3 regions of the Kitasatospora sp. NPDC053057 genome follow, and region 3 is predicted to be linked to each of the others. Evidence: riboswitches for the same ligand, from Rfam matches in the RefSeq annotation. Region 3 holds a riboswitch; each other region holds the start of a gene.
What was found. Region 3 has a riboswitch for S-adenosylmethionine ahead of ACIG5E_RS28545 (IclR family transcriptional regulator). Riboswitches for the same ligand answer to the same signal wherever they lie in the genome.
Positions count from the first base shown of each region.

Region 1: linked by a shared signal. The riboswitch ahead of thrC (threonine synthase) and the one ahead of ACIG5E_RS28545 (IclR family transcriptional regulator) in region 3 are both predicted to bind S-adenosylmethionine.
Region 2: linked by a shared signal. The riboswitch ahead of ACIG5E_RS18020 (aminotransferase class V-fold PLP-dependent enzyme) and the one ahead of ACIG5E_RS28545 (IclR family transcriptional regulator) in region 3 are both predicted to bind S-adenosylmethionine.

Region 1 is NZ_JBITZP010000025.1:31,446-41,283, forward strand. Features, by position in the region: gene otsB (trehalose-phosphatase) at 1-369, shown strand, start outside; gene ACIG5E_RS24905 (trehalose-6-phosphate synthase) at 356-1,822, opposite strand; gene ACIG5E_RS24910 (glucosyl-3-phosphoglycerate synthase) at 1,861-2,865, opposite strand; SAM riboswitch class I at 3,009-3,144, shown strand; gene thrC (threonine synthase) at 3,160-4,455, shown strand; gene ACIG5E_RS24920 (ubiquitin-like small modifier protein 1) at 4,482-4,760, shown strand; gene ACIG5E_RS24925 (cold-shock protein) at 5,323-5,526, shown strand; gene groL (chaperonin GroEL) at 5,871-7,493, shown strand; gene ACIG5E_RS24935 (hypothetical protein) at 7,609-7,965, shown strand; gene ACIG5E_RS24940 (hypothetical protein) at 7,962-8,588, opposite strand; gene ACIG5E_RS24945 (PadR family transcriptional regulator) at 8,652-9,005, shown strand; gene ACIG5E_RS24950 (hypothetical protein) at 9,002-9,838, shown strand, end outside.
Region 2 is NZ_JBITZP010000015.1:99,744-109,581, reverse strand. Features, by position in the region: gene ACIG5E_RS18040 (NYN domain-containing protein) at 1-583, opposite strand, end outside; gene ACIG5E_RS18035 (hypothetical protein) at 814-1,077, opposite strand; gene ACIG5E_RS18030 (rhomboid family intramembrane serine protease) at 1,281-2,063, shown strand; gene ACIG5E_RS18025 (Lrp/AsnC ligand binding domain-containing protein) at 2,106-2,387, shown strand; gene ACIG5E_RS18020 (aminotransferase class V-fold PLP-dependent enzyme) at 2,448-3,866, opposite strand; SAM riboswitch class IV at 3,919-4,036, opposite strand; gene trpD (anthranilate phosphoribosyltransferase) at 4,170-5,246, opposite strand; gene ACIG5E_RS18010 (hypothetical protein) at 5,367-5,792, opposite strand; gene ACIG5E_RS18005 (heme-copper oxidase subunit III) at 6,189-6,809, shown strand; gene ACIG5E_RS18000 (c-type cytochrome) at 6,997-7,806, shown strand; gene ACIG5E_RS17995 (Rieske 2Fe-2S domain-containing protein) at 7,815-8,867, shown strand; gene ACIG5E_RS17990 (cytochrome bc complex cytochrome b subunit) at 8,864-9,838, shown strand, end outside.
Region 3 is NZ_JBITZP010000033.1:19,541-29,378, reverse strand. Features, by position in the region: gene ACIG5E_RS28580 (RNA ligase family protein) at 1-1,674, opposite strand, end outside; gene ACIG5E_RS28575 (M1 family metallopeptidase) at 1,763-3,148, opposite strand; gene ACIG5E_RS28570 (hypothetical protein) at 3,100-3,444, opposite strand; gene ACIG5E_RS28565 (hypothetical protein) at 3,621-3,917, shown strand; gene ACIG5E_RS28560 (hydroxymethylcytosylglucuronate/cytosylglucuronate synthase) at 3,925-5,154, opposite strand; gene ACIG5E_RS28555 (class I SAM-dependent methyltransferase) at 5,458-6,231, shown strand; partial or broken gene ACIG5E_RS28550 (CGNR zinc finger domain-containing protein) at 6,401-6,694, shown strand; SAM riboswitch class I at 6,799-6,941, shown strand; gene ACIG5E_RS28545 (IclR family transcriptional regulator) at 7,142-7,855, shown strand; gene ACIG5E_RS28540 (hypothetical protein) at 7,944-8,438, opposite strand; gene ACIG5E_RS28535 (RNA polymerase sigma factor) at 8,435-8,941, opposite strand; gene ACIG5E_RS28530 (DUF3995 domain-containing protein) at 9,137-9,640, shown strand; gene ACIG5E_RS28525 (neuraminidase (sialidase)) at 9,728-9,838, opposite strand, start outside.

The sequences.
Region 1 (9,838 bases), on a different contig from region 3:
GCGTTGGAACTGCTGCGGGCGCCGGTGGGGGAGTTGGCCACCGAGTACGGGTTGGTGGTGGAGCCCGGGCGATTGGTGCTGGAGTTGCGGCCGCCGGGGGTGGACAAGGGCGCGGCGCTGACCGGGTTCCTGCGCGAGCGCGGGGCGCGGTCGGTGCTCTACGCGGGGGACGACCTGGGGGATGTGGCGGCCTTCGCGGCGGTGGAGAAGCTGCGCGGGCAGGGTCTGGCCGGGCTGCTGGTGTGTGCCGGGGCGGTGGGGGACGCGCCGGTGCGCGAGCTGGCCGACCGGGCGGATCTGGTGGTCGACGGGCCCGAGGGTGTGGTGGAGCTGCTGGGCGCCCTGGGGGAGGCGGTCAGAGGGCGTTGAGCTGGTCGAGGAACCACTGCTGCGGGGGGAGCGCGGTGGCCGCGGCGGCGAGGCGCTTGGTGCGGTCGGCGCGTTCCTCCGGGCTCATGGCGAGGCCGGTGTGCAGGGCCTCCGCGGTGGCGATGACGTCGTAGGGGTTGACGGTGAGGGCGTCGTCCCCCAGTTCGGCGTGGGCGCCGGCCTCGCGGGAGAGGACGAGGGCGCAGCCGTGGTCGGAGACGACGGGGACTTCCTTGGCGACCAGGTTCATGCCGTCCCGGATCGGGTTGACGAGCGCCACGTCGGCGAGCCGGTAGGCGGCCAGTGAGCGCGGGAAGTCGTCGTTGACGTGCAGGATCAGGGGTTGCCAGGTGGGGGTGGCGAACTCGGCGTTGATCTCGTCGGCGAGGCGTCGGACCGCGGCGGTGTAGTCGCGGTACTCGGCGAGGTCGGTGCGGGAGGGGTAGGCGAAGGCGATGTGCACCACCCGGTCGTGCCACTCGGGGCGGGTGCGGAGCAGGTGCCGGTAGGCCTGGAAGCCGCGGACGATGTTCTTGCTCAGCTCGGTGCGGTCGACCCGGACTACGGTGCGGCGGTCGCCGACGGCGGTGCGGAGGGCGGCGAGGCGTTCGTCGACGTCGGGGCGGTGGGCGCGCTCGCGGAGGAAGTCGGCGTCGGCGCCGAGGGCGTGGACGCCCAGCCGGGTGGTGCGGCCGTCGAGGGTGACGGTGAGGGCGTCGTGGTCGACGGTCGCCCCGAGGAGGTCCTCGCAGCAGGCGGCGAAGGCGCGGGCCCAGCGTTCGGTGAGGAAGCCGGCCCGGTCGGCGCCGAGGATGCCGGTGAGGACGGCGCGGGCGACGTCGTCGGGGAGCAGCCGGTAGTACTCGGGCGGGGCCCAGGGGGTGTGGGAGAAGTGGCCGATCCGCAGGTCGGGGCGGGCCTCGCGGAGCAGGGCGGGGGTGAGGGAGAGGTGGTAGTCCTGGACCAGGACTGCGGCGTTCGGGGCGGCTTCGGCGGCCAGGGCGTCCGCGAAGGCGGTGTTGTACGCCTGGTAGGCGGCCCATTCGGTGCGGAAGCCGGCGTCGAAGGAGGGCGCGGTGGGGGTCGCGTAGAGCAGGTGGTGGACGAACCAGAGGGTGGAGTTGGCGACGCCGTTGTAGGCGCGGGCGAAGGTCTGCGGGTCGATGTCCAGCATCCGTACGGCCTGGCCGCCGACCTCGTGCCCGGCGAGGTCGAGGCGGCCGTCGGGGGCCTCTCTCGCGGCCCGGCGGTCGGCGTCGCCGAGGGCGGCGCAGACCCAGACGGCGTTGGGGTCGTCGATCGCGGAGAGGCCGGAGACCAGGCCTCCGCCACCGCGGCGCAGGGTCAGCGTGCCGTCGTCGGCGGTGCTGAACGACACCGGTCCCCGGTTGGAGGCCACCAGGACGGGGGCGGTGCCGGTCGCACTCGAACGTTCGGTCGTGAGATCGCCCATGGTTGGCATGTTGCCAAGGGTCAGTGGTGGCAAACCCTTCAATGACGGGTGGCGTATTCGGGGACGGTGTGCACCGGGGGGCGCTCCAGGGCCGTCACGGGGTGGGTGTGGGCGGTGAAGGCGCGGGTTTCCGGGTCGCGGGTGAACTGGGTGAGGTGGGGGTGGACCAGGTCGGCGGAGGCCTTGAGGCGGTGGGTGCGGTCGAGGCGTTCGAGGGCGGTGCGGTAGATGGTGGCGGCCATCCGGCCGAGGGCCTGGCCGTCCTGGTGGCGGTGGTGCCGGACGCCGACGTCGACCTGTGCCAGGGCGTCCAGTCCGGCCAGTTCCAGCGCGTCGACCAGCAGGCCGAGTTCGACTCCGTAGCCGGTGGGGAAGGGCAGTCGTTCGAGCAGTGAACGGCGGGCCGCGTACTCGCCGCCGAGGGGCTGGACGAAACCGGCGAGTTCCGGCCAGTGGAGGTTGAGCAGGGGGCGGGCGACGAGTTCGGTGACCCGGCCGCCGCCGGCCGGGAGGATCGCACCATTGTCGGTTTCGAGCGGGCGGTCGTACATGGCCTTGACCAGCTGGATCTTCTCGTCGGTCAGCAGCGGGCCAATGATGCCGGAGACGAAGGCCGGGTCGAACTCGCGCAGGTCGGCGTCGACGAAGCAGACGATGTCGCCATGGGTGACCAGCAGGGAGCGCCAGAGCACCTCGCCCTTGCCGGGGACGGCGGGCAGCCGGGTGAGGATCGCGTCGCGGTGCTCCACCCGGGCGCCGGCCTCGGCGGCGACGGCGGCGGTGGCGTCGGTGGAGCCGGAGTCGACCACGACGAGTTCGTCGACGAGGGGGATCCGCTCGATCAGCTCGCGGCGGATGGTGCGGACGATGTCGCCGACGGTGGCCTCCTCGTCGAGGGCGGGGAGGACGACGCTGACGGTGCGGCCGGTGCGCCGCTTGGCCTCCAGCAGGGTGTCCACCGGCCGGTCGGCCGCGCTCCACGAGCGGCGGCGGAGCCAGGACGCCGCCTGCGGGAGGAGTGCGGGGGTCGGTTCGGCGGGCACGGTGACTCTCCTCGGCGGGATAGGTGGAACGGGTCATCTCGCGTGGCGGACGGTCCCGTTCAGGATTGACGCCTTCGGATACAGTCTTCGTACAGCGGTCGGACCTTTGCACGCCAGGGTCGCCGCTGAACCATAACTTCACATGCTCATCCAGAGGGACTGAGGGAACGGCCCGTTGACGTCCCGGCAACCTTCTCGCTCGGCTGTCGTCGACAGGCCCCGGCGGGACAGGTGCCAATTCCGGCCTGTGGCGCGACCGCGCCACGGGGAAGATGAGGAGAGGCCTCCGCCATCATGGCTATCACTGAGACGACCCTTTCTGTCGCCGCACCCGTTTCCGTCGACCTCGGCCCCGCCGCCGCGCTGTCCTGTCGCGAGTGCGGCACCCGCTTCCCGCTCGGCCCCAGCTTCGCCTGCCTGGAGTGCTTCGGGCCGCTGGAGATCGCCTACGAGTTCGGCAGCGAGCGCGCCGAGGAGCTGCGCAAGCGGATCGAGTCCGGCCCCGCGTCCATCTGGCGCTACGCGCCGCTGCTGCCGGTGCCGGCCGACGTGGCTTCGAAGCCCAACCTGAACCCCGGCTGGACCCCGCTGGTGAAGGCGGACAACCTGGGGCGGGAGCTCGGGTTCACCGCGCAGCTGCACGTGAAGGACGACTCCGGCAACCCGACCCACTCGTTCAAGGACCGGGTGGTGGCCTGCGCGATCGAGGCGGCCCGGGCGTTCGGCTACACCACGCTGTCCTGCTCCTCGACCGGCAACCTGGCCGGGGCGGTGGGCGCGGCGGCGGCCCGGGCCGGGTTCCGCTCGTGCGTCTTCATCCCGCACGACCTGGAGCAGGGCAAGGTCGTGATGGCCGGGGTGTACGGCGGCGAGCTGGTGGGCATCGAGGGCAACTACGACGACGTGAACCGCTTCTGCTCGGAGCTGATCGGGGACCCGGCCGGCGAGGGCTGGGGCTTCGTCAACGTCAACCTGCGGCCGTACTACGGCGAGGGCTCCAAGACCCTGGCGTACGAGATCTGCGAGCAGCTCGGCTGGCGGCTGCCGGAGCAGATCGTCATCCCGATCGCCTCGGGCTCGCAGCTGACGAAGATCGACAAGGGGCTGCAGGAGCTGATCAAGCTGGGTCTGGTGGAGGACCGGCCGTACCGGATCTTCGGCGCCCAGGCGGAGGGCTGCTCGCCGGTGTCGGCCGCGTTCAAGGCCGGCCGTGACGTGATCAAGCCGGTGAAGCCGGACACCATCGCCAAGTCGCTGGCGATCGGCAACCCGGCGGACGGCCCGTACGTGCTGGACATCGCCCGCCGGACGGGCGGCGCGGTCGAGGACGTCACGGACGCGGAGGTCGTGGCGGCGATCCGGCTGCTGGCCCGGACCGAGGGCATCTTCGCCGAGACCGCGGGCGGGGTGACCGTCGGCGTGCTGAAGAAGCTGGTCGAGACCGGTCAGCTGGACCCGGCCAGGGAGACCGTCGCGATCAACACCGGCGACGGCCTGAAGACGCTGGACGCCGTCTCCGAGGCCGGGATGACCACCGTCATCCGCCCGACGCTGGACTCCTTCCGCGCCGCCGGCCTCGCGTCCGCCTGAACCACCCCACCCCCGCTAGGAGAGCCATGAGCGCCAACGTCCGCATCCCCACCATCCTGCGCACCTACACCGGCAGCGCCGCCGAGGTGACCGCCGAGGGTGCCACCCTGGCCGAGGTCATCGCCGACCTGGAGAAGAACCACGCGGGCATCTCCGCCCGCATCCTGGACGACACCGGCAAGCTGCGCCGCTTCGTGAACGTGTACGTGAACGACGACGACGTGCGGTTCGCCGAGGGCCTGGCGACCGAGATCAAGGACGGCGCGAGCGTCTCGATCATTCCGGCGGTGGCCGGCGGCTGCTGAGCCGTTCCCGGCCTTCCGACCCGCTTCCGGGTCTGCTTCGCGGCCGCCCGTACGTACGGAATTCCACTCTCCGTATGTGCGGGCGGCCGCTTGCATTTCGGCGGGAATATTTCCGGGTCAAGTCGGAGTAGAGTGTGGCTCGGCTGGGAACAGGGCTTCCCCTTCCGGCCCACGGCGTGGTTCGCCGGAGGGCGTCCGGACGCTGGGGCCGGCCCGGGAAACATGTCAGGCAGATGTCAGAATTCCTGCGGGCATTTGGGTAATTCGTCCGCTATGTCCCGCGCGGAATGCCGAGTTCCTTCCGATTTGCTCGGTGTTGTCTCTTGACGGTGCTGCGGAATTCCCGGCGGTTGACCCTGTTGCAGAGGGCGTCGATCCGGATACATTCAGCGGCGGTCGACGTAATCACCCGCTCACGGAAGCCGTCCGGCGTTCCCGTGGGGAGGATTGCGGCGTGCACGGCTGCGCCCAGGGGGGGTTCCCCGGGCCGGCCTTCAAACCAGACCCGGGCCCGTGACCTGCGGGACCGTGAAGGGCCAGCACAGCACTAGGGGAGTTCGGAATGGCTCAGGGCACCGTCAAGTGGTTCAACGCGGAGAAGGGCTACGGCTTCATCGCGGTCGACGGTGGTGCGGACGTCTTCGTCCACTACAGCGCGATCCAGATGGACGGCTACCGCACCCTCGAGGAGGGCCAGCGGGTCGAGTTCGAGATCTCCCAGGGACAGAAGGGCCCGCAGGCGGACATGGTCCGCGCGGCGGTCTGACCCCTTCCGAATCCAGGAGCTCGGCACGGCCCACGGCTGGTGACCACTCGCTTCTCGACGGGCCCGTACGACACGCGTCGTACGGGCCCGTTCGCGTTCCCGCACGGGCCCGGACGGGAGTCGGTGCGGGCCCGGAGGACGGCTCGCGGGTTGGCGATTGGGCTTGCACTCGACCACCCGGAGTGCTAATCATTGCGTTAGCACTCACAGTGTGAGAGTGACAGCGGACCGGGTCGGTGAGGCCCCCGGGAGCGGTAGGGGAATGGACCTCCGCGCACCAGGGCCGTCCGTCGCGGGCACCCCTTGGTCCGAGCAGTCGACCGTGTCCCGGAGGACCACTTCTGATGGCCAAGATCATCGCCTTTGATGAGGAAGCTCGCCGCGGCCTTGAGCGTGGCATGAACCAGCTCGCCGACGCAGTGAAGGTCACGCTCGGCCCCAAGGGTCGCAACGTCGTGCTGGAGAAGAAGTGGGGCGCCCCCACGATCACCAACGACGGTGTGTCCATCGCCAAGGAGATCGAGCTCGAGGACCCGTACGAGAAGATCGGTGCGGAGCTCGTCAAGGAGGTCGCCAAGAAGACGGACGACGTCGCGGGTGACGGCACCACCACCGCCACCGTGCTCGCCCAGGCCCTGGTTCGCGAGGGTCTGCGCAACGTCGCCGCCGGCGCCAACCCGATGGCCCTGAAGCGCGGCATCGAGAAGGCCGTCGCCGCCGTCTCGGACCAGCTGCTGGCCCAGGCCAAGGACGTGGAGACCAAGGAGCAGATCGCCTCCACCGCCTCCATCTCCGCCGCTGACACCCAGATCGGCGAGCTGATCGCCGAGGCCATGGACAAGGTCGGCAAGGAAGGCGTCATCACCGTCGAGGAGAGCAACACCTTCGGTCTGGAGCTCGAGCTCACCGAGGGCATGCGCTTCGACAAGGGCTACATCTCCGCCTACTTCGCCACCGACCTGGAGCGCATGGAGGCGACCTTCGAGGACCCGTACATCCTCATCGCCAACTCCAAGATCGGCTCGGTCAAGGACCTGCTCCCGCTGCTGGAGAAGGTCATGCAGAGCGGCAAGCCGCTCGTCATCATCGCCGAGGACGTCGAGGGCGAGGCCCTGTCGACCCTGGTCGTGAACAAGATCCGCGGCACCTTCAAGTCCGTCGCCGTCAAGGCCCCGGGCTTCGGCGACCGCCGCAAGGCCATGCTCGGCGACATCGCCATCCTCACCGGTGGCACCGTGATCTCCGAGGAGGTCGGCCTCAAGCTGGAGAACGCCGGCATCGACCTGCTGGGCACCGCCCGCAAGGTGGTCATCACCAAGGACGAGACCACCATCGTCGACGGTGGCGGCGACAGCGAGCAGGTCGCCGGTCGCGTGAACCAGATCCGCGCCGAGATCGAGAACAGCGACTCGGACTACGACCGCGAGAAGCTCCAGGAGCGCCTCGCCAAGCTGGCCGGCGGCGTGGCCGTCATCAAGGCCGGCGCGGCCACCGAGGTGGAGCTCAAGGAGCGCAAGCACCGCATCGAGGACGCCGTCCGCAACGCCAAGGCCGCCGTCGAGGAGGGCATCGTCGCCGGTGGTGGCGTCGCCCTGCTGCAGGCCGGTGTCGCGTTCGACAAGCTGGAGCTGGACGGCGACGAGGCCACCGGTGCCAACATCGTCAAGGTCGCGCTGGAGGCCCCGATCAAGCAGATCGCGACCAACGCCGGCCTGGAGGGTGGCGTCGTGGTGGAGAAGGTGCGCAACCTCCCCGCCGGTCACGGCCTGAACGCCGCCACCAACGAGTACGTCGACCTGATCGCCGAGGGCATCATCGACCCGGCCAAGGTCACCCGCTCCGCGCTGCAGAACGCCGCCTCCATCGCGGCGCTGTTCCTCACCACCGAGGCCGTCATCGCCGACAAGCCGGAGAAGGCCGCCGCGGCCGCCGGCGGCGGCATGCCGGGCGGTGACATGGACTTCTGATCCTGATCGCTTCGATCGGGTCGGTTGACTCCTCGTCCGCGTGGGCGGTCCCCTTCGGGGGGGGCCGCCCACGCGGCGTTTCGGCGTGTCCCGGGTTTCGGCGGAGAATGGACGGATGGCTTCCGACGACATCGAGACCGCCCTGCACAACGCGCGGGCACTGATCCTGGCCGACCTCACCGCGCGGGACGTGGCGGACGCCGCCGTCGTCTCGCTGGTGGAGCAGGCCGTCACCCACCGCCGCTGGTGGCTGGAGCAGTGGCCGGACGGCACCGAGTACGTGCTCGGGCTGGTCGCCCAGGACGTCCAGGACGCGCTGCTGGAGGCGTACGGGCGGTGGCCGCTGTGCACCGCCTGCGCGGCCGACGGGGACCCGCACGCGCTGGGCGTGGAGCCCGAGTTGGGCCCGGAGCCGCACTGGGTGTGCGGCAAGCAGGGCGTGGTGGTGGCGCCGGTCGGCGAGCTGGTCTAGAGGCCTTCGAGTTCGGCGGTCAGGTTGGCGCGGGCGGCCGCGGTATAGCGCTGGTGGGCGGCGGGGGTGCGGTAGAGGGCCGGGAGCGCCAGGAGCTGGCGCAGGACGGCGGCCCGGCCCGCGCGGAAGTCCGGCTCCGGGACGAAGCCGTACTCCTCGCGGACGGCGGCCGCGTAGGCCGCGTACGCCTCGGGGGTGCCGCCGAGGACGGCGAGGTCCGCGTCGCAGAGCACCTCGCCGTCGCGGTCGCCGGGGGCCGGGTCGTGGGTGACGGTGAGCAGGACGAGCCGTTCGACCTCGGTGACGCGCTCGGCGGGCAGTCCGGCGGCGGTCAGCGCGCGGACGGCGAGGGCGGCGCTGCGCTCCTCGTTCTCGGTGCGGTCGGGGCGGTAGACGGCGTCGTGGAACCAGGCGGCGAGCCGGACGGCGTCCGGGTCGGCGGCGTGCCCGGCGAGGTCGTCGACGTGGCGCAGGACCGCGCGCAGGTGCTCGGGGGTGTGGTACCGGCGCTGCGGCTCGGACCAGCGGCGCAGCAGCTCGCGTCCGTACGGTTCGGGGTCGTCGGCGGCGCCGCAGCGGTGCAGCAGGGCGGTCCAGGCGGGGAGCAGGTCCTCGGTCGGCATGGGCACATTCTGTCGGCTGATTAGGGTGGACGGGATATGCCGGTCAGCGATATATGTAGTCGCATGACAGAACGCTCCATGCAGGAGCCGACGCTGCTTCTGCTCACCGCGCTGGCCGATGCCCCGAGGCACGGCTACGCGCTCATCCAGGAGATCGCCGCGATCTCCGACGGTCGGGTCAAGATGCGCACCGGCACGCTCTACGGCGCGCTCGACCGGCTGCTGGGCCAGGGCCTGATCGAGGTCGCCGCCGAGGAAGTGGTGGACGGTCGCGCCCGGCGCACCTACGCGCTGACCGACGCCGGCCGAAGCGCTCTGGCCACCGAGGCCGAGCGGCTGCGGGCCGTGGCCACCGAGGCCGAGCGGCGGCTGTCCGTCGCCGTTGCCAGTCCGAGGGTCAGGGGGGCCTTCGCATGAGTGATACGACTGTTCTCGCCGTTCGGACGGCGCTGGCGCTCTACCCGGGGCGTTACCGCCGCGAGCGTGGGGACGAGCTGGCCGTGGTCTTCGCCGACGCCACGGCGGAGGCGGGCAGATTCGCCAAGGTCCGGGAGCTCTTCGACCTGGGCGCGTACGGCCTGCGGATGCGGACCGGGCTGACCTCGACCTCCCGGGGCGGGCAGCTGGCGGCGCTGGCCGCGCCGCTGGTGGTCGGGGCGGTGGGCGGGATGGCGGCGGTGTACGCGGTCCTGGAGAACCTGGAGGCGCCCCGCGTCTGGCACCAGGTGCCGCGCCACCTCGGGGCGCTGGCGTTCTTCCTCGCCCACTGGGCGCTGTTCGGCTCCGCGGTGCTCTCCGCCGGGGCGGTGCTGCTCGGGCGGTGGACGGTGGCGAAGCTGCTGGCGGGGGTCACGGCGCTGGCGGCGATCGCGGGCATCGTGCAGCCGTTGACGTACCCGTACGCGCTCCAGCCGTTCTGGGACGTCCTCTTCGAGTTCCAGTGGGCCGGGCCGTTCCTGCTCTGGCCCCTGGTGCTGCTGGCCGCGCCGAAGGACGCCCTGCCGGTGCCGACCTGGCGCGAGCGGGGTCTGGTGGTGGCGGCGGCGATGCTGGCCCCGATGGTGTCGATCTCGACCAACTTCTCCAGCAGTTGGCACCACCTGGCCGCGCCGTGGCGGGCGCTGATGATCGTCGTGCCGCTGCTGATGGCCCTGACCGCGGTGCGCGGCTGGTACCTGGTGGCCGTTCCGGGGCTCGCGATGCTGCCGTGGACGTTCAGCGTCAACCTGCACGCGCTGTGGCAGCAGGAG
Region 2 (9,838 bases), on a different contig from region 3:
GCCGGATGCCCTCGGACTCCGCGCGCTGGCGGTCCAGGTCCGCCCGCGCCGCGGCCCGCACCTCGGCCAGCTCGGCCTGCAGCTTCTCCACCAGCCGGGTGGCCTCCGCCGCCGCGTCCTCGGCGCCGGCCCGCTCGGCCTCCTCGCCGGCTTCGGTGACCAGCCGGCTCCAACCCGCCGAGCGCACCAGGTAGGCGGCGGCCGCGACGTCCATCGGATCGGCGGCGCCGGGGACGGTGCCCGACTCCAACGCCTTCACCAGGTCCGGCTGGCCCAGCCGCAGCCGCTCCGCTATCCGCACCCGGAAGGCCGGCTCGGACTCCAGCGCCGCCGCCAGCGCGGTGGCCGCGTACTTGGCCCGCCGCGCAGGGGTGAACTTGACGTACTGGCGCAGGCTCTGCGGCAGCTCCGCGGGCGGCAGCCCGCCCAGCGCGTCCGAGGCCAGCCCGACCACACGCCGGCGCACGCCCTCGGGCAGCGGCCGGTCCAGCTTCTCGGCCGCGCGCTCCGCCGCACCGGAAACAGCGGCACCGCAGTGATCGGCACCGGAGGCAGCGGCCCCTGCCGCGGTGCCCTCCGGCACAGCGGTCTCGGACGGGACCGTCCCGGCGGCCGGCTCCGGTGCCTGCGCAGCGGGCTGAAGCCCCTGCGCTTCGCCGGGCTCCCTCGCTGCGTCCACCACGTCCTCGGCTCCGATCCTGGTCCAGCGGGTGCGGCCCGCGGCCGCCCCTGTCGTCACGCTCCGTGCGTCTTGTCTGTATTGTCCCGTGCGGTGGACAGCCGCGTCGCGCACCGCCCACCGCACCGCCGGGGTCAGCCCTGCTCGGCGGGGGCCTCCGCGCCCTCGGCGCCCGGGCGGGCCACCAGCTCGACCTGGTCCACCGCGTTGCACCAGCGGCAGCGCACCGACTCGATCGTCTCGCTGAGCACTTCGGTCTCCTCGACCTTGGACTCGCCGGCCAGGTCGAAGTGCAGGAACTCGGTCACCCGCGCGGTGCGGGTCACGTCGAAGCGGGTGAGGTTGCCGCACAGCGTGCAGCGCCAGTGCGTCTCGGCGGTCAGTGCGGGGACGGTCATCGGGGGGATCCTCTCGGCTGGTCCCTGGGCGGGCTAGGCGCTCCCCCCGGAGCCCCGGCGTCGGCGGCGGGAGACGGGATTGCCCGCCCCAAGCCTATTGCCTGGGGCAACCACCCCGACCACCGGTTGCCGGAACACGATGGCTAGTCCACCTGCCGTAAACCGCCGTGTCACCTGCCGCGCGCGGAGGGATGCTTGGCCGCATGGCGCTCGCGGCCCCCGACCACACGGACGCGCGGGGTGACCGCCCGGCGGTGCCCGCCCCGGCGGTCACCTACGCCCTGATCGCGGTCAACACCCTGGTCTTCCTGCTCGGCCCGGCCGCCGGTCTCAACCCGCTGTACGGCACCGGCCAGGCCCGGATCTGCGCCGAGCAGCGGTACGAGCAGCGCTGGGGCGCCGTCCCCGCCGAGCTGCTGACCGGCCACCCGCTCACCGCCGAACAGCTGGCCGAGGGCCCCGACCCCGTCCCCGGCTGCCCCGCCGCCCCCACTCCGGGCAAGCACCCGGCGGTCTCCGCCCTCACCGGGCTCTTCCTGCACGCCGGCTGGCTGCACCTGCTGGGCAACCTGCTCTTCCTCCACGTCTTCGGCCCCACCGTCGAACGACGGCTCGGCCGGGCCAGGTACCTCCTCTTCTACCTGGCCGCCGGCAGCCTCGCCTCGTACGGCTTCGCGCTCGCCGAGGCGCACTCGCCCGGCTCCACCCGAGTCCTGATCGGCGCCTCGGGCGCGATCTCCGCCGTGCTCGGCGCGTACCTGCGCTTCCACCCGCGGGCCCGGGTGACCACCCTGGTGCCGCTGCTCCTCTTCCTCCCGCTGCGCTTCCCGGCCTGGCTGGTGCTCGGCCTCTGGTTCGCGCTGCAGTGGTGGTCGGTGCACTCGGCCGGCCCGGGGGTGGCCTACCTGGTGCACGTGATCGGCTTCTCGGCCGGCTTCCTGTACGCCTGCACCGTGGTCGGACACCCCCCAAGACGCCCCGGCTGAGGCCCGATACGCTGGCCGCACCCCACGAAGGAGCCCGAAACAGTGATCACCGCCATCGTCCTGATCAAGACCAGTGTCGACCGCATCCCGGAGATCGCCGAGGCCATCGCCGCCATCGAGGGCGTCAGCGAGGTGTACTCGGTGACCGGCGGCTACGACCTGGTGGCGATGGTCCGGGTGCGCCGCCACGACGACCTGGCCGAGGTCATCCCGGGCCGGCTGAACAAGGTCCCGGGCGTGGCCCACACCGAGACCCAGATCGCCTTCCGCACCTACTCCCAGCACGACCTGGAAGCGGCCTTCGCCCTCGGCCTGGACGAGTAGCCGTCAGGCCCAGGGCCGGTCTTCGGACTCCCGCCTGCGGGCCGACGCCGGGGCACGCACCTAGCGGCGGCTGTCGGCGACGCAACGGCCGCCCTCGTTGCGGTAGTTCCACGCCGCGCCGTCGGTGACCAACTCGCGGACGGCGGTCAGGAAGCGCTCGATGTGCTCGTCCGGCGTGCCGGCCCCGAAGCTCACCCGGATCGCGTTCAGGCTGCGCTCCCCCGGGAGCGAGGGCTCCGGCGCCCCGCACTCGGAGACCGGACCGGGCGCCACGCCGGACTCCTCCCCGAGCAGGGTCCGCACCAGCGGGTGGGCGCAGAACAGCCCGTCGCGCACCCCGATGCCGTACTCGGCGGACAGCGCGGCCGAGAAGTGCGAGCTGTTCCAGTCGCGGACGACGAAGGACAGCACGCCCACCCGGGCTGAGCCCTCGCCGAACAGGTTCAGCACCTTGACCTGCGGGATCTCCGCCAGCCCCGCCGTCAGCCGCTCGACGAGCCGCCGCTCCCGGGCCTCCAGCGCGTCGAAGCCGGCCTCGGTCAGCGCCCGGCAGGCCGAGGCGATCGCGTAGGCGCCGATGACGTTCGGCGAGCCGGCCTCGTGCCGGGCCGGGCCGGTGTGCCACTGCACCGCCACCGAGCCGTCCAGCTCCCGGGCCACCGTCCGGGTCGCCCCGCCGCCGGCCAGGTACGGCTCGGCCGCGTCCAGCCAGTCCGCCCGCCCGGCGAGCACCCCGGCGCCGAACGGCGCGTACAGCTTGTGGCCGGAGAAGGCGATCCAGTCGACGTCCAGCTCGCGCACCGAGACCCGGTGGTGCGGGGCCAGCTGGGCGGCGTCCAGCACCACCCGGGCGCCGTGCCGGTGCGCGGTCGCGGTCAGCTCGGCGACCGGCCACAGCTCGCCGGTCACGTTGGAGGCGCCGGTGACGCACAGCAGCTTCGGCCCCTCGGGCGCCCCGGCGAGCGCCGCCTCCAGCGCGGCCACCGCCTCGGCCCGCGAGCGCGGCGCCCGCAGGTAGCTGACCTCCAGCCCGGCGTGCGCCCAGGGCAGCAGCGAGGCGTGGTGCTCGGTCTCGAAGGCGAACACCCGGGTGCCGGCCGGCACGGCGGCGGCCAGCAGGTTGAGCGAGTCGGTGGTGGCGCGGGTGAAGACCACCTGGTCGCCCTCGCGCAGGTCGAGGAACTCGGCGACGGTCCGGCGGCTCTGCTCGAACAGGTCGGTCGACAGCTGCGACAGGTACCCGGCGCCGCGGTGCACGCTGCCGTAGTACGGGGCGTAGGCGGCGACGTCATCCCAGACCCGCTGGAGCGCCGGCGCGCTGGCCGCGTAGTCGAGCGCCGCGTAGCCGACCTTCTCACCGCTGGCGAGCGGCACCTGGACGTCGTGGCCGAGGACGGCGAGCGGGGCGCTCGGGAAAAGCCGCGCGGAGCGCGCCGAAAGAAGGGTGGCGGCGGGCGACGGGTGGGCGGAGAGGGACATGAGGATGCACTCCTTCACGGGGTAAGGGACCCCGGGAGTGCTGACCGTCCGGTGTCCGCGCTTGTCGCGCGGACGGCTTGCCCGGCGACCCGGTCCTCACCCAGGGCACCCCGCCACGGACGGAGGGTTGCCGGACAGCCAGCTGGGGCTTCGCGCTGTCACTCATGACCTGGCCCAGACTCTAGGTCGGGTACGTCGGACGGTCAAACAGGCATCCACCATCCGGACAGCGTCTTCGCCCGCTCGGGGCGCGTGCCACAAGGGCCCGTGCCGACGAATCGACACGGGCCCTCAACTGCCGCCTCAGATCCGGCTGGTGGCCTCCGACCAGCGCCGCAGCAGGTCCTGCGCCGCGCCCGAGTCGATCGCCTCGGCCGCCCGGGCCATGCCCGCCGCGAGCTGCTCCGTCAGCGGTGCGTCGCCGAGGTCCATCGCGACCAGCGCCGCCGCCGTGTTCAGCAGGACGGCGTCCCGCACCGGCCCGCGCTCCCCGGCCAGCAGCCGGCGCGCGACCTCGGCGTTGTACGCGGCGTCGGCCCCGCGCAGCGCCTCGATGCCGACCAGCTCGATGCCGACGTCCCGCGGGTCGAAGGTGGTCTCGGTGACCGCCCCGTCGCGTACCAGCCACACCCGCGAGGTGGTGGTGATGGTCAGTTCGTCCAGCCCGTCGTCACCGCGGAACACCAGCGCCGTCGCCCCGCGCCGGGCCAGCACGCCGGCGATCAGCCCGGAGAGCCGGGTGTCGAAGCAGCCGATCGCGTGCGAGGTGACCTTCGCCGGGTTGGTCAGCGGGCCGAGGATGTTGAAGGCGGTCGGCACCCCGAGGTCGCGCCGCGCGGTGGCGGCGTGCCGCATCGACGGGTGGAACTTCGCCGCGAAGCAGAAGGTGAGCCCGACCTCCTCGGCCACCTCGGCCACCCGCCGGGCCGACAGGTCCAGCGCCACCCCGAGCTTCTCCAGCACATCCGAGGAGCCGCTGGAGGAGGAGGCGGCCCGGTTGCCGTGCTTGACCACCTTGGCCCCGGCGGCCGCCGCGACGATCGCCGACATGGTGGAGATGTTGACGGTCTTCGCCCGGTCGCCGCCGGTGCCGACGATGTCGACCGCCGGACCGGGGATGTCCAGCGGCTCGGCGTGCTCGTACATCGCATCGACCAGACCGGCGATCTCGTCGACCGTCTCGCCCTTGGCCCGTAGCGCCACCATGAACCCGGCCACCTGGACGGGGGACGCCTCACCGCTCATGATCCGGTCCATCGCCCACGCGGTGGACGAGCGGTCGAGGTCCTCCCCCTTCAACAGCGCCGCCAGGAGGTCCGGCCAGGTGCGGACCACCTGCGCGGGGTCGGTACCACCGTTCGCAGGGTTCACGTTCACCATGGCTGACTCCAGCTGTTGTCGGTTCCCCCGCGCCGGGGGGACGTCCGTACGGATGGAGCCAGCCTATCGAGCGGCGGGGTGCCTAGGGCCCGGTCTTCTCCAGTACTGAGACGGCACCGCTCAACGCGCGGCCGGAGCCCGCTTGGCCAGCCGTGCCCGCAGCAGGGTGGCGACCGCCCCGGCCAGCGCCACCGGGTCCACCGGGTGGGAGATCGCGGCATCGGCCCGGCTCCAGGCGGCGAGCCAGGAGTCCTGCGGCCGGCCGATCAGCACCAGCACCGGCGGGCAGCCGTAGATCTCGTCCTTGAGCTGGCGCCCCAGGCCGAGCCCGCCGGCCGGGACCGCCTCGCCGTCCAGCACGCAGAGGTCGATGCCGCCCTTCTCCAATGCCTTGATCACCGCGGGGGTGGTCGCGCACTCGAGGTAGGACAGCTCCGGAAGATCCTCGGCGGGCCGGCGGCCGAGTGCCGTCAGCACCTGCTCGCGGGTGTTGCGGTCGTCGCTGTAGACGAGGACGGTGAGCGTCTCGTCGGTCGTGTACGCCATGGACCCTGCTCCCTCAAGTGTGATCCGGACCACGTTCACCTGATCCGGATGCTACTCCCGTTTCCCCCGTCGCCGGTCCCCCTCGCGCACGTTCCTCCCCAAGCCGCCCCGCCCGCGGCTCACCCACCCGGAGGACGGCCCGTCACCCGGTCCCCCTCGGTCCACCCGGACGGCGGATGCGGCGTCCTCTCCCCTACATCGCGGCACTGCGCCGTCCGTGCAACGACGCGCCGGGCAAGGGGGTAGCGGGCCCGCCCGAGGAACCGTCAGAAATGGGACACGCCGCTGCTCAGCCCGCACACGGACACCCCGTCGCCCTCCAAGCGGGCATACCGCACGCACCGGACACTCCGAGGGACACCCCCCGACGTGAAGACGGAATAAGGGACCGACATAATGTCCGTCGTGGCGACAGCAACAGCAACAGAAACCGGGCACGCGCACGGATCGGTCAATCGACCGAACATGGTCAGCGTCGGAACGATCGTCTGGCTCAGTTCCGAGCTGATGTTCTTCGCGGCCCTCTTCGCGATGTACTTCACGCTCCGCTCCGTCAAGGGAGCCGAGTTCTGGGCCGAGAAGGCGCACGCCCTCAACGTGACGTTCTCCTCGATCAACACCACCGTCCTGGTGCTCTCCTCGCTCACCTGCCAGCTCGGCGTGTTCGCCGCCGAGCGCGGTGACGTGAAGAAGCTCCGCGGGTGGTTCATCCTCACGTTCTTCATGGGCGCGATCTTCATCGGCGGCCAGGTCTACGAGTACACCGAGCTGGTCAAGAACGACGGCCTCTCGCTGTCCTCCGACCCGTACGGCACGGTGTTCTACCTGACCACCGGCTTCCACGGTCTGCACGTGACGGGTGGTCTGATCGCCTTCCTGCTGGTCCTGGGACGGACGTACGCAGCCAAGCGCTTCACGCACGAGCAGGCCACCGCCGCGATCGTCGTGTCCTACTACTGGCACTTCGTCGACGTCGTGTGGATCGGCCTGTTCGCGACCATCTACCTGATCAAGTAACCAGCTGATCAGGTCGCTGGCCACCGGCTGCGGCCCCCGCCCTCACCGGCGACGGGCCGCTTCTGCCGGTGCCGACGCTCCCACCGACCGACCGCGCGCGCAGCCTTGGACAGGCAGCCTCGTGCCGGCCAGACCGGCCGCCGGGTGCACCCACCAGTCGACCAGATCCTGACACCGGGGTTATTCCGTGAAAAAGCTCTCCGCACGACGGCGCCACCCATTGGCGGCGCTGGTCGTCCTACTTCTCGCCCTGGCGGCAACCGGGGGGCTGTACGCCGCGTTCGCGCCCGCCGACAAGGCGCAGGCCGACGTCGCCGCGCAGTCGCTCGCGATCGATGAGGGCAAGAGGCTCTTCGCCGTCGGCTGCTCCTCCTGCCACGGCATCAACGGCCAGGGCAGCAGCGAGGGTCCGAGCCTGGTCGGCGTCGGCACCGCCGCCGTCGACTTCCAGGTCGGCACCGGCCGCATGCCGGCCCAGCAGCCCGGCGCCCAGGTGCCGCGCAAGCCGAAGATCTACACCCAGGGCGAGATCGACCAGCTCGCCGCGTACATCGGTTCGCTCGGCCCCGGCCCGATCGCGCCGAAGCCGGATCAGTACACCTCGACCGACCCCGATGACATCTCCAAGGGTGGCGAGCTGTTCCGCACCAACTGCGCCCAGTGCCACAACTTCGCGGGCCAGGGCGGTGCCCTGACCAAGGGCAAGTACGCCCCGTCGCTGGAGGGCGTGGACGCCAAGCACATCTACGAGGCCATGCAGACCGGCCCGCAGAACATGCCGTCGTTCCCGGACAGCACCATGCCCGAGGAGCAGAAGAAGCAGATCGTGGCCTTCGTCCGCCACACCACCAACGATGAGCCCAACCCCGGCGGTCTCACCCTGGGCAGCCTCGGTCCGGTGACCGAGGGTCTGTTCGGCTGGATCTTCGGCCTCGGCACGCTCATCGCGGTCGCGATCTGGGTCGCCGCCCACACCACCAAGGCCAAGAAGTCATGAGCCACGACATGTCAGAAGAGAAGCTCCCGGAGCCGCACGGCTCCGCCGGCGAGGTTGCCGACCACGGCAACCCGTTCGCCGACCCGGGCCTGCCGGCCCACGAGCCCCGTCGCACCGACATCGACGAGCGGGCCGCCAAGCGGGCCGAGCGCCAGGTCTCGCTGATGTTCGTGGTCTCGATGCTCGCCACCGTCGGCTTCATCGCCTCGTACGTGGCCATCGACCCGGACAAGATCGTCTACATCTTCCCGCTGGGTCACGTCAGCGCGCTGAACTTCGCGCTCGGCCTGACCCTGGGCGTCGCGCTGTTCCTGATCGGCGCGGGCGCGGTCCACTGGGCCCGCACCCTGATGTCGGACGTCGAGATGCCGTCCGAGCGTCACCCGATCGAGGCTTCCGACGAGGTCCGCAACGACGTCATCGAGCAGTTCAAGACCGGTGCCGCCGAGTCCGGCTTCGGTCGCCGCAAGATGATCCGCAACACCCTCATCGGGTCGATGGCGCTGGTCCCGCTCTCCGGCGTGGTCCTGCTCCGCGACCTGGGCCCGCTGCCGGAGAAGAAGCTCCAGGAGACGGGCTGGCGGGAGGCCACCCCGGCCAAGCCGCTGGCGCTCGTCAACATGAGCACCATGCAGCCGATGAAGCCCGAGGACCTCGTGGTCGGCTCGCTGACCTTCGCCATGCCGGAGGGTCTGACCACCCACGACGAGGACTTCCAGCAGCGCATCGCCAAGGACGCCCTGATGCTGGTGCGCATCGCGCCGGAGGACATCAAGGACGACAAGTCCAGGGACCTGGGTTTCGAGGGCATCCTCGCCTACTCGAAGATCTGCACCCACGTCGGCTGCCCGATCAGCCTGTACGAGCAGCAGACCCACCACGCGCTCTGCCCCTGCCACCAGTCGACCTTCGACCTGGCGGACGGCGCGCGCGTCATCTTCGGCCCGGCCGGCCACCCGCTGCCGCAGCTGAAGATCACCACTGACGACAAGGGCAACCTGGTCGCCACCGGCGACTTCGCGAAGCCTGTCGGCCCGAGCTTCTGGGAGCGTGCTCGATGAGTAGCGCGAGCAGCACCACGACCGGTGCCGCCAAGCCGTCCAGCACGCGTGCCAACCCCGCCAACAAGTGGGAGGCCGCGGCTGACTGGACGGACGGCCGGCTGGGGATCTACTCCCTCGCCAAGGCCAACCTGCGGAAGATCTTCCCGGACCATTGGTCCTTCATGCTGGGCGAGATCTGCCTCTACACCTTCGTCATCATCATCCTGACCGGTGTCTACCTGACGCTGTTCTTCAAGCCGTCGATGGCCGAGGTCGTCTACAACGGCTCGTACGTGCCGCTCAAGGGCATCGGGATGTCCGAGGCGTACGCCTCGACGGTGGACATCAGCTTCGAGATCCGCGGCGGTCTGCTGATCCGCCAGATCCACCACTGGGCCGCCCTGGTCTTCGTGGCCGCGATGCTCGTGCACATGATGCGCGTGTTCTTCACCGGCGCGTTCCGCAAGCCGCGTGAGATCAACTGGGTCTTCGGCTTCCTGCTGCTGGTCCTGGGCATGTTCGACGGCTTCTTCGGCTACTCGCTGCCCGACGACCTGCTGTCGGGTACCGGTATCCGCTTCATGGAAGGCGCGATCCTCGCGGTCCCGCTGGTCGGCACCTACGTCCAGATGTTCCTGTTCGGGGGCGAGTTCCCCGGCCACGACATCGTGCCGCGGTTCTTCACCATCCACGTCCTGCTGATCCCGGGCATCATGCTCGGCCTGCTGGTGGCGCACCTGATCCTGGTCTTCTACCACAAGCACACCCAGTGGGCGGGCCCGGGCAAGACCGAGAAGAACGTCGTCGGCATGCCGCTGATGCCGGTCTACATGGCCAAGGCCGGTGGCTTCTTCTTCCTGGTCTTCGGCATCATCGCCGCCATCTCGGCGATCGCCACGATCAACCCGATCTGGGCGTACGGCCCGTACCGTCCGGACCAGGTGTCGACCGACGCCCAGCCCGACTGGTACATGGGCTTCTCCGAGGGC
Region 3 (9,838 bases):
GTGGGGCGGGCTGTAGCGGTGCAGTTGGGCGGTGAGCACCTCGGGCGGCACCGGGTGCGGGCGGACGGCGTTGCGGCGCAGCAGTTCCTGCTCGCCGACCAGCAGCACGACCTGGGTGACCAGGGCGTCGCGGCGCCGGGCGATGGCGTGGACATGGGAGCGTTGCTCGCGGTTGAGCGAGGTGGCGTCCCAGACGGCGGTGGCGGCCGGGTCGGCGAGGGCGGTGTCCAGCCGGGCCAGGCCGGTGCGCAGCACCTCGGGGTTGTTGCGCTGGTCGGCGCGCGGGCCACGGGCGGCACGCAGGTCGTCCAGGCTGATCCGGGCGCAGGCGCCGGGCAGTGCGGCGGCGAAGGTGCTCTTGCCGCTGCCGGACGGGCCGCTCAGGTGGACCAGGCGGGGGAAGCGGCCGTCCCGCCAGCGCCAGGTGGCGGCGACCGCCTCCTCGACGGTGGTGATCCGGCCGAGCGCGTACGCCTCGCGGGCCTGGGCCCAGCAGCGGTCGGCGGCGTCGGGGTCGAGGTCGGCCAGGGCCTCGCGCAGGCCGGTGCGCAGCCAGGCCAGCGGGTCGGCGTCGAGCAGTCCGGCGTCCTCGGCGTGCAGGGCGGACCAGGCGACCTGCTCGCGCTCGTCGGGCCCGGGGGCGGTGGCCGCGGCCACCGCGTGCAGCACGCCGAGGTCGGCGGCAGCGGCGAGCCGGACCAGTCCGGCGCGACGCTCCTCGTCCGGGTACGGCTGCTGGAGGCCGGAGTGGAGGCCGACCAGATCGGCGACCCGGCGGGCCAGCGGCAGGCCGAGCCGGTCGGCGAGCTGGGGGGTGAGCTGGGGCGTGAGCCGGGAAGCGAACTGGGGTGCGAGCGGCTGTCGGCGGGTGGTGCGCAGCGCGGTGGCGAGCACGCCGGCCAGCCGGGCGTCGCCGGTGCGGCCGAGCTCGTCCAGCCGGGCGGACACGTCCGCCAATTCCTCGGCTGGGCAGTCGAGTTCGGGCAGGCCCAAGGCATCGGCCAGCGGCGGGAGTTCGGGCAGCTGGCCGGAGCGCACGTCCCACAGCGCGGCGTTCGGGCCGAGACCGTTCTCCACCACGGCGGCGTGCATCCAGTGGGTGTCGGTGCGGACGTGCTGCGGGCGGACCCACTTGGCGATCCGGTCACCGAACTCGGCCCGGGGGAAGCCCCGGACCGTCCGGACGACGTAGCCCTCCTGCCGGTCCAGGTCCAACCGCAGGGCGCGCAGCGCGCGTTCGTCGTAGTGGCCGCGCCAGAGCACCCGGGGCGTCGGGATGCCGAGGCGGCGCAGGAAGCGGACGGTGTCGTCCCAGTCCAGGCAGCGGTCCTGATCCGTCCAGACCGAGAAGCCGTGGAACCAGCTGTCCAGGTCGGTGTACGGGATGGAGTGCCGGGCGAACAGGTTCTCGCCGCAGACCCGCCAGCCGGCCGGGATGCGGGGGCCGACCCGGCTCTGCAGGCCCTTCACCCAGGCCCGGGAGGGGTGGTGGGCGGAGTCCAGCGAGCGGGCGTGCAGGCCGTCGGCGTAGAGCGTGGTGTTCTCACCGTCCAGCTTCTCGGTGACGACGACCTCCGCCCTGGCCAGGCCGGAGAGGTCCCCGGTCCGTACGTCGTCCGCCGCAGCCCCTGGTGACCAGGGGAGATGCGGCGTCCGGGGGTAGTGCACACGCATGTCCGGCTCCCTGAACGTCCTTGATCCGGCGGACACTGTAGGAGCGGGCGGAAGGGGCGGGCCACCGAATATCGGACCGCTGTGCGGCTCAGTCGATGCGGTGCTCCCGCCAGAAGGGCGTCAGGTCGACGGTGGTCGCGGCCTGGGCGGCGGCCTTGAACTCGGCGGTGGTGGAGACGCCGTACCAGTGCGCGTGGGCGTAGTCGTGCAGCAGGGCGGCCATCGTGTCCGCGCCGATCAGGCGGCGCAGTTCGTGCAGGGCGCAGGAGCCGTGGTCGTAAATGACCGGCACGTAGCGGTCCGGGTGGGTGTCCCAGTAGCTCATCTGGTTGGTGAGGCGTTCGTCCGCGGACTGCCAGGGTGTCCTGGCGGTGCAGCCCTCGCCGGTGTCGCCCATGGCGACGGCCATGGCGTACTCGGCGAAGGACTCGTCCAGCCAGGGCGCGCGGTACTGGTCATCGCCGACGATGCCGTACCACCACTGGTGCGCCAACTCGTGGATCACGGCGGAGGGCCGGATCCGGTCCAGGACGAAGCCCGGGTACTCCATGCCGGCGAAGTCGAAGCGGTTGTCGAGCACCGTGGCGAGGTCCCCGTACGGGTAGGGGCCGTAGCGGGCGGCGTGGTCGTCGATGGTCCGCAGGGACAGGTCCAGCATCGCCTGGGCGTCCGCGGGAGTGATGCCGGCGACCGCGTAGACGGCGATCCGGACGCCGCCCGCGGACCGGCCCGCGATGCGACTGAACGGCCCGGCGGCCCAGGCGAATTCGCGGACCTTGCGGGCGCCGATCCGGGTGACCGTACGGCCCGGCTCGCCGGGGGTGTCGACGGCGGTGCCGGTGGCGGGGACCAGCAGGTCGGTGGGGTGGTCCAGGGTGACGGCGAAGTCGGAGCTGAGGCCGAAGAAGGACTCGCCGAGCTCGGAGTACGGGTCGAGGTGCCAGCCCGTCTCGTCGCGGACGGCGAGGACGGGCAGGGCGTTGCCGATGAAGCTGAAGGCGCCGTCGCGGCCGAAGCGGTCGATGCCGTCCGGGACGTCGACGGCGAGGTCGAACTCGACGGTGCCGGAGGCGCCCTGGGGCAGCGGGCGGGGCAGGGGGACGCGCAGGGCGGTGCAGTCGACCTCGTAGTGATCCTGGGTGCCCTGGGTGCTCTCGGTGCGCTGGGCGTTCTGGGTGCCCTGGGCGACGTTCAGGCCGGTCACCCGGACGGACGGGGTCGCGCAGCCGCCGCGGAAGTTGTCCCAGAGCCGTAGGTACACCTCGTGAAGGGGTTCGGGCGAGGCGTTGCCGAAGGCGATCCGCTCGTGGCCGCGCCAGTGCGCTCCGGTGGCGTCGCTGCGCAGCTCGACGGTGTAGGAGGGAGTGCCGGGGGTGCGTGTCGGGTCGGCGGCAGCGGCGCGGCCGGGTGGGGCGGCGGCCACCGTCAGCAGCACGGTGAGGACGGCGAACAGGGGGTGGAGGCGTCGTCGCACGCCGTGGACTCCTGTCGTTGGAAGTCGTTGGAAGTCGTTGGAAGTCGTTGGAAGGGGGGGAGCGGTGGGGGATCAGGGATGGTGCCGGGCCGGGAGCCGGCCGATTGCCCGGCGGGCGGCGCGCCGAGCCCGACGGTGAACGAGTCGAGCACCTCGCGCACCAGCCGTTCCACCTCCTCGATCGAGGCGCCCACCACCCGGACGTACCCCGAGGCGTTGTCCGAGGCCCGCCGGGCGGAGACCGAGTCGCCGACACCGATCTTGAGAACGGCCCCGACCACCCCGGGGACACGCACCAGCTCCTCCGTCGGAGTGATCCACTGGACCGTTCCCGTTCCCGTTCCCGTTCCCGTACCCGGCAGCGGCAGCAGCAGGCTCCCCGCGCACCGGCGCACGGCGTAGTGCAGGTCCGGCCGGATGCCCCGGTAGACGTCCAGGGTGGCGCTGAGGACGTCGAAGCCGTACGCGTGCCGTGGTCGATGCCCATGCCGGTGACGATCCGTTGCACCAGCGTGCGCCGATCGACTGGAGGGGCCTCGCGGGTGCCGACGCTCATGCTGGTGTTCATCGCACCGGCCACGCCGGCCACCTGGCCATGTTGTTCAAGCCGGCCACGGCGTCCAGCGGGCGGCAGGGCAGCGCGCTCGGCCAGGCGTCCAGCACCTTCACCCCGGTGGACGATCGCGCAGGCCTTCCAGTCGGTGCCGCCGAGGAACCGCTCGACCATCCAGGTCCGGGCGGTGAGGTCGATGCCTACGCCCGCGAGTGACTGCGGGTCAGACCATGAGCTGGACCAGAGCGTCGGCGACCTGCGCCGCGCCGGCGGTGCCGACCGCGCGCGTCATCGCTGTCCAGTCCGGTCCGGGCGTGCTGAGGCCGGGCGCGTCGGAGCCGGGCGTGTCCGACCCCGACACGTCGGCCAGGCGTTTGAGCTTCTCGACCAGCCCCTGCCGTACGGCCGTCGCCGTCCGGTGGCGGCCGAGGTCGGCGGCGCGGGCGATGCCGCTGTGGATCAGGTCGAGGGCCTTGCGCTCGCCGTGGGTCCGCAGTGCCAGGGCCTCGTCCTCGTCGAAGACCTCCTCGGGCCAGCGGACGCGCATGTCGATGCCGAGCGCCTGGCTGTGGAAGCGGCCGTTGAAGATCTGGCTGAGGTTCTGCGGTGGCAGGCAGACCGTTGGGGTCCCGAGCTGCCCCGCCTCCAGGAGGGTGGTCAGGCCGGGGGAGGTGAGCAGCACGTCGCACTCGGCGAGGCGGCGCAGGAAGGCCTCATGGGGGAGGGCGCCGACGGTGGTGGTGGCCGGATGCACACAGGAGTCCACCAGCTGCGCGGCCAGCCAGGCGGGCAGGTTGCCCGCGACGTGCACCTCGGTGATCCCGCTCGCGGTGAGCGCCTCCAGGGCTGCGGGCAGGACGAGCCGCGGATAGCCGGCCCAGTCGGTGAGTTGGGGCGCGCGCAGGCCGCCGAGGTTGAGCAGGGCACGCCGGGGGTGCGGTGTCGGCGCGGTGCTGCGGGTGGCTCCGCCGTCGACGATCACGGCGTCCACCCAGCGGAGGTGGTGCACGTCGGCCAGCACCCTGGCGCCTTCCCGCGGCAGCTCCACGCACCGCTGGGCGCAGTACACCTCGACGTCCAGCGGGAGGTCGGCGCGGTCGCCGTCCGTCCAGAGGAACGGAAGGCTGTCCACGAACACCACGGGCACCCCACAGGCCCGCAGCGCCTTCGCCAACCCGCCGTCGAGCACCACCAGTGCCGCCTCCACACGCTCCGCCTGGACGATCCGTCTCAGCTCAGCGTCCGACCGGGTGTCCGGGAGGTCGAACCAGCGCTCCACCGGCTGCTCGGCGAGCACCGACCTCCCCAGTCCGGAGGCCAGCCCGATGAATCTCAGCCGGTCGCCGCCGGCGCCCCGGAGGGCGGACAGCACCGCGCTCAACTTCCCCGAACTGCCCCAGCCGAACTCCACCCCGGCCACGGCAACCGTCCGGGTCTCCGCCTTCGCCCTCATCCGTTTCAACTCCCCCGCCCGTACCGGATTTCCTGTCGTTCCGTATTCGTACCAGGCGAGAAGTCCAAGCCTGGTTCGACTACCTATCGAAAAGCGAAAGCTAACCACCCCACCAGGTGAAGCTGCCGTTCGGCAGGTTGACGAAAGGCGGTCAAGGGCTCAAGGCGGCCACACCGCCGTGCACGCAACACGCGGGCAGGAACGTCCCTGCACTCCGCGGGCGCCGTACCGGGCTGCAATGGGCCGACCCGAGCCGAACGCCGGCCGCACATCACACGAGAGGGCCGCCCGATGGAGCAGCCGATGACCACCGACACCGATCCGGTCCGCGTACTGGAGACCTCGGGCACCGACTACCGCCGGGCCTTCGACCTCTTCCTCGCCGGCACCGACGAGAAGCCCCGGACCCACGCCCGGCTGAGCGAGATCGCCACTTCCCTGCCGCACCGCCGGGTCCTGCTGGACCTCGGCGCCGGCGACGGCCGCACGACCGCTTACCTGGCCCGGCACTTCGACCGCACGATCGCCGTCGAGCCGAGCGCCGCCATGCGCGAGAAGCTCACCGCCGCCTGCCCGGACGCCCTGGTCCTCCCCGAACCGCTGGACCGCGCCACCCCGCCCGAGCCGGCCGACCTGGTCCACCTCTCCCACGTGCTCTACTACGTCCCGGAGCCCGACTGGTTCCCCACCGTCGCCCGCGCCCTCGGCTGGACGGCCCCAGGCGGCACCCTCCTGGTCGTCCTGCAGAACCCCGACAGCCCCTGCATGCGGATGGCCGCGCACTTCACCGGCGTCCGCTACGACCTGCGCCCCCTCCTCGACCGCCTGCGCACCCACCACCCGTCCCACGACTACGCCTTGGAGACCCTCGCCCTCCACTACCGCACGCCCCACCTCGCCGAAGCCGTCGACGTCGCCGAGTTCATGGTCAACGTCGCCGACCTCGCGACCCTCGACGCCCGCCCGACCAGGGCCGCCCTCACCGCCTACGTCCGGCAGCACTTCACCCGACCCGACGGCGGCTACACCATCGGCCACACCCAGGACATGCTGATCATCCGCCACGCCCAGGACTGATTGATCCTCAGAACCAGTCCCGGAACGTGCTGGCCAACACCCGCGCCCAGGTACTGCCGGGCGAAGCCGACGAGCAACTCGGCCCGCTCGTCGACCTGTTCACCCGCACCGCCCGCCACCCCGCGGGCAACCGCGCCCTCACCGAGACCATCGCCGGCCTGGACTCGTCCCGCACCTGGGCTGGCCGGCCGCCGACCGCGCCCCGGCGCCCCGGCTGCTGTCGGCGGAGACGAGACCGGAGGTCCGACTCGTCACGGCCCTGGCCCGCGCCGCCATCGACTTCCTGAGCGGCCCGCAACGAGAGCAGTTGCGCGCCTGCACCGTGCCCCGGTGCCTGCGCTACTTCGTGAAGAGCCACGGGCGGCAGGAGTGGTGCAAGCCGTCCTGCGGCAACCGTGCCCGGGTGGCTCGCCACGACCAGCGGCAGCGCGCGGCGGCCGACGGGAGCACTCCTCGGCTCTGACGGCCGGGGGCGTTCCGGGGGCGGCCCTGCCCGGTGCGGTCCCGGGTGTGTGGGTGAGGGAAAAGTTTGGCGGGGCGCCGGGGAAGTCTTGTATGGTTCGTCGCGAATCATCCAGAGGGGTGGAGGGACCGGCCCTACGAAGCCCCGGCAACTCCCCGGTCGACCCGGCGTCCGAAGTACGCGCCGTGCCGCCCGGGATCAGTGCCAACTCCGGCCTGTCGCCAACGTGGCGCGGGAAAGATGAGGAGACACGGTGCTCTCTGTGCTGTCCTTCGCCCGGGCGCTTCCCGCCCCGGCCCTTCCGCGTACCCGTCTCGTGTCCGGCGCAGGCAATCGGCTGCATTCGCAGGCCTGTCCTCGCTGACCACCCCGCTCCCCACCCCACCGGAGCGTCCGTGAGCCGAACCCACCCACGGCTCACGGGATTCGAGACTGGAGTACCCGTCCATGGAGAACACGAGCGGCGTCGGCGTGCTCGACAAGATCACCTCGATCCTCGGCACCCTGGAGGCCGGTCCGGCCACCCTGGCCGGACTCGTCGATGCCACCGGCCTGGCCCGGCCGACCGCCCACCGGATCGCCGTCGCGCTGGAACACCACCGCCTGCTCGGCAGGGACCTGCAGGGCCGGTTCGTCCTCGGCCCGCGACTCGCCGAGCTCTCGGCCGCCGCCGGTGAGGACCACCTGCTGGCAGCGGCCGGCTCGGTCCTCACCCACCTGCGCGACCTCACCGGCGAGACCGCCCAGCTCTACCGCCGGCAGGGCGACGTGCGGATCTGCGTGGCGGCCGCCGAGCGCCTCTTCGGCCTGCGAGACACCGTCCCGGTGGGCCTCGCCCTGCCGATGAAGGTCGGATCGGCGGCCCAGGTCCTGCTGGCCTGGGAGGAGCCCGAGCGCCTCCACCGCGGCCTGCAGGGCGCCCGCTTCACCGCCACCGCCCTCAGCGGCGTACGGCGTCGCGGCTGGGCCCAGTCCATCGGCGAACGCGAGCCCGGGGTGGCCTCCGTCTCCGCCCCCGTCCGCGGCCCGTCCAACCGGGTCGTGGCGGCGGTGTCCGTGTCGGGCCCGATCGAACGGCTCACCCGCCACCCCGGCGCCCAGCTCTCCCAGGCCGTCATCGAGGCGGCCGCCCGGCTCACCGAAGCCCTGCACCGGCCCTGACCGGGAGGCCGCCTCCGCGGCCGGGCCGCTGCCGCCCGTCCGGGCCGCTGCCGCGCGTCCGGGCCGCCGCCTCCCAACCGGTGCCCCCCTACTCCTCGTCGAGCAGGGCGGCGAACCGGGCCAGCGGGTCCCCGGTGAACGGGCGCAGCGCGGGGGCGAGGAGGCGCGCGCCGGGGAACCGCAGGCCGCCGAGGAAGGCGAAGCGGGTGGTGCGGTCGGTCTCCGGGCGGGCCGCCATCCCGCCGAGCACCAGGCGGCTCTGCATCAGGCACCAACCCGGCGCGAGGTCGATCCCGAACGTCGCCCGGAGCCGGGTGTGACCATGGATCCGGGCGTGGAGCGAAGCCGCCCGTGGCGAATCGGAAGGGGCGGAGCGGACGAGGTGCACCGTGCGGACGTCGGGGATCCAGAGCGGCATCGTGCGCTCCAGGTCCTGGGCGAGCGCCCAGACCCGCTCGAACGGCGCGTCGAGGACGGTCTCGCCGATCCGGGCCGCCCCGGGCGCGGTCGCGGCAATCACGTGCAGTCGCCGGACCGGGTCGAACTCGGCGACGGGCCACTGCGGCATCGGGGTGTCGGTCACTGCTGCCACGCCTTTCGGAAGCCGAGTCGGGCCCGGGAGAGCCGGGACTTGACCGTCCCGGGCGCGACCGCGAGCAGTGCCGCGGTCTGTCGTTCGTCCAGCCCCTCCAGGTCGCGCATCAGCAGCACGGCGCGGTGCTCGGGGGAGAGCCGGGAGAGCACGTCGCGGATGTCCGCGGCGAGTTGGGGGTCGCCGGGCGCGGGCACCTCGCCGAGTTCGGCCGGCCGCGAGCGCGCCGCCCGGGTGGCGCACCGCACCGCCTCCCGCACCGCGATGGCCCGGACCCAGCCGTACAGCGCTGCGGGGTCCTGGAGTTGGCGCAGTTTGCGGAAGACCACGATGAGCGCCTCCTGGGTCGCGTCGGCGCCGTCGTCCAGCGCGATCGGGCCGCAGAGCCGGCGGACGTACGGGGTGATCAGGTCCAGCAGCCGGCCGACCGCGAGTTGGTCGCCGCCCTGGGCGGCCCTTACCAGCTCGGCAAGGCCGGGCGGTGGCTCCTGCATGGTGGTCTCTCCGCTCTTTCTTCTGCTGTCGGGTCGTCCGTCGGGCGACCGGGGTCCGTAGAAGGAGGACCCGAAGCGGTGAAACGTTCCCTGCGGATTTCGCCCCGGTGCAGTGTTCCTCGTCACAGGAACGGATCGGTCGGCGGGGTGCTCCTTCGGGTGTCCGAGCGTCCTGAGACCCCGTGAGGTGACGGCATGAAGTCGAAGAAGATCAGCAGCAGGGCCACCGCGGTCGGCGTGGTGCTGGCGGTGGACGGTCTGGTCCACCTCTACTGGGCCACCGGGCGGACCTGGCCGGTGGACGGCACCGCCCGGCTCTCGCAGCTGGTGCTCAACACCCAGGTGCCGTTCACCCCGCAGGTGCTGGTGCCGCTCGCGGGGATGCTCTTCTCGGGCGCGACGCTGGTGCTGGTCCGGGGCGGCCGGCTGCCGGCCCTGGCCCGCCGGCTGCCCGCGCTGCTGCCGCGCTGGGGGAGCCGGGCGGTGGCCTGCGGACTGCTCGTCCGCGGCGCGGCCGGACTGGTCTGGGTGACCGGCGCCTGGGCGGACCCGGGTGACACCTTCTACTGGCTCAACCTGCTGCTCTACACCCCGCTGTGCCTGCTGCTCAGCCGGGCGGCCTGGCAGGTGTCCGCCTGGGACAGCGCTTCTGGCACGGCCCCGGGCACTGCGGCAGTGGGCATGGCGGTGCGGCCCTGAGCCTCCGGAACCCGAACGGCGCCCCGCGGCTCCGCCTTCGGGAGGCAGGAGCCGCAGGACGCCGTCCGTCCATCCGGACCGACCGGGTCAGCGCCGCAGGTGCTGCACGGCGCGCGGGGCGGCCACGGGCGCTGCGGCGTGCGCCGTCTGTGCGCTCGGCGCGCCGGCGGCCGGGCTGCGCAGGGTGCTGGGCTGGAA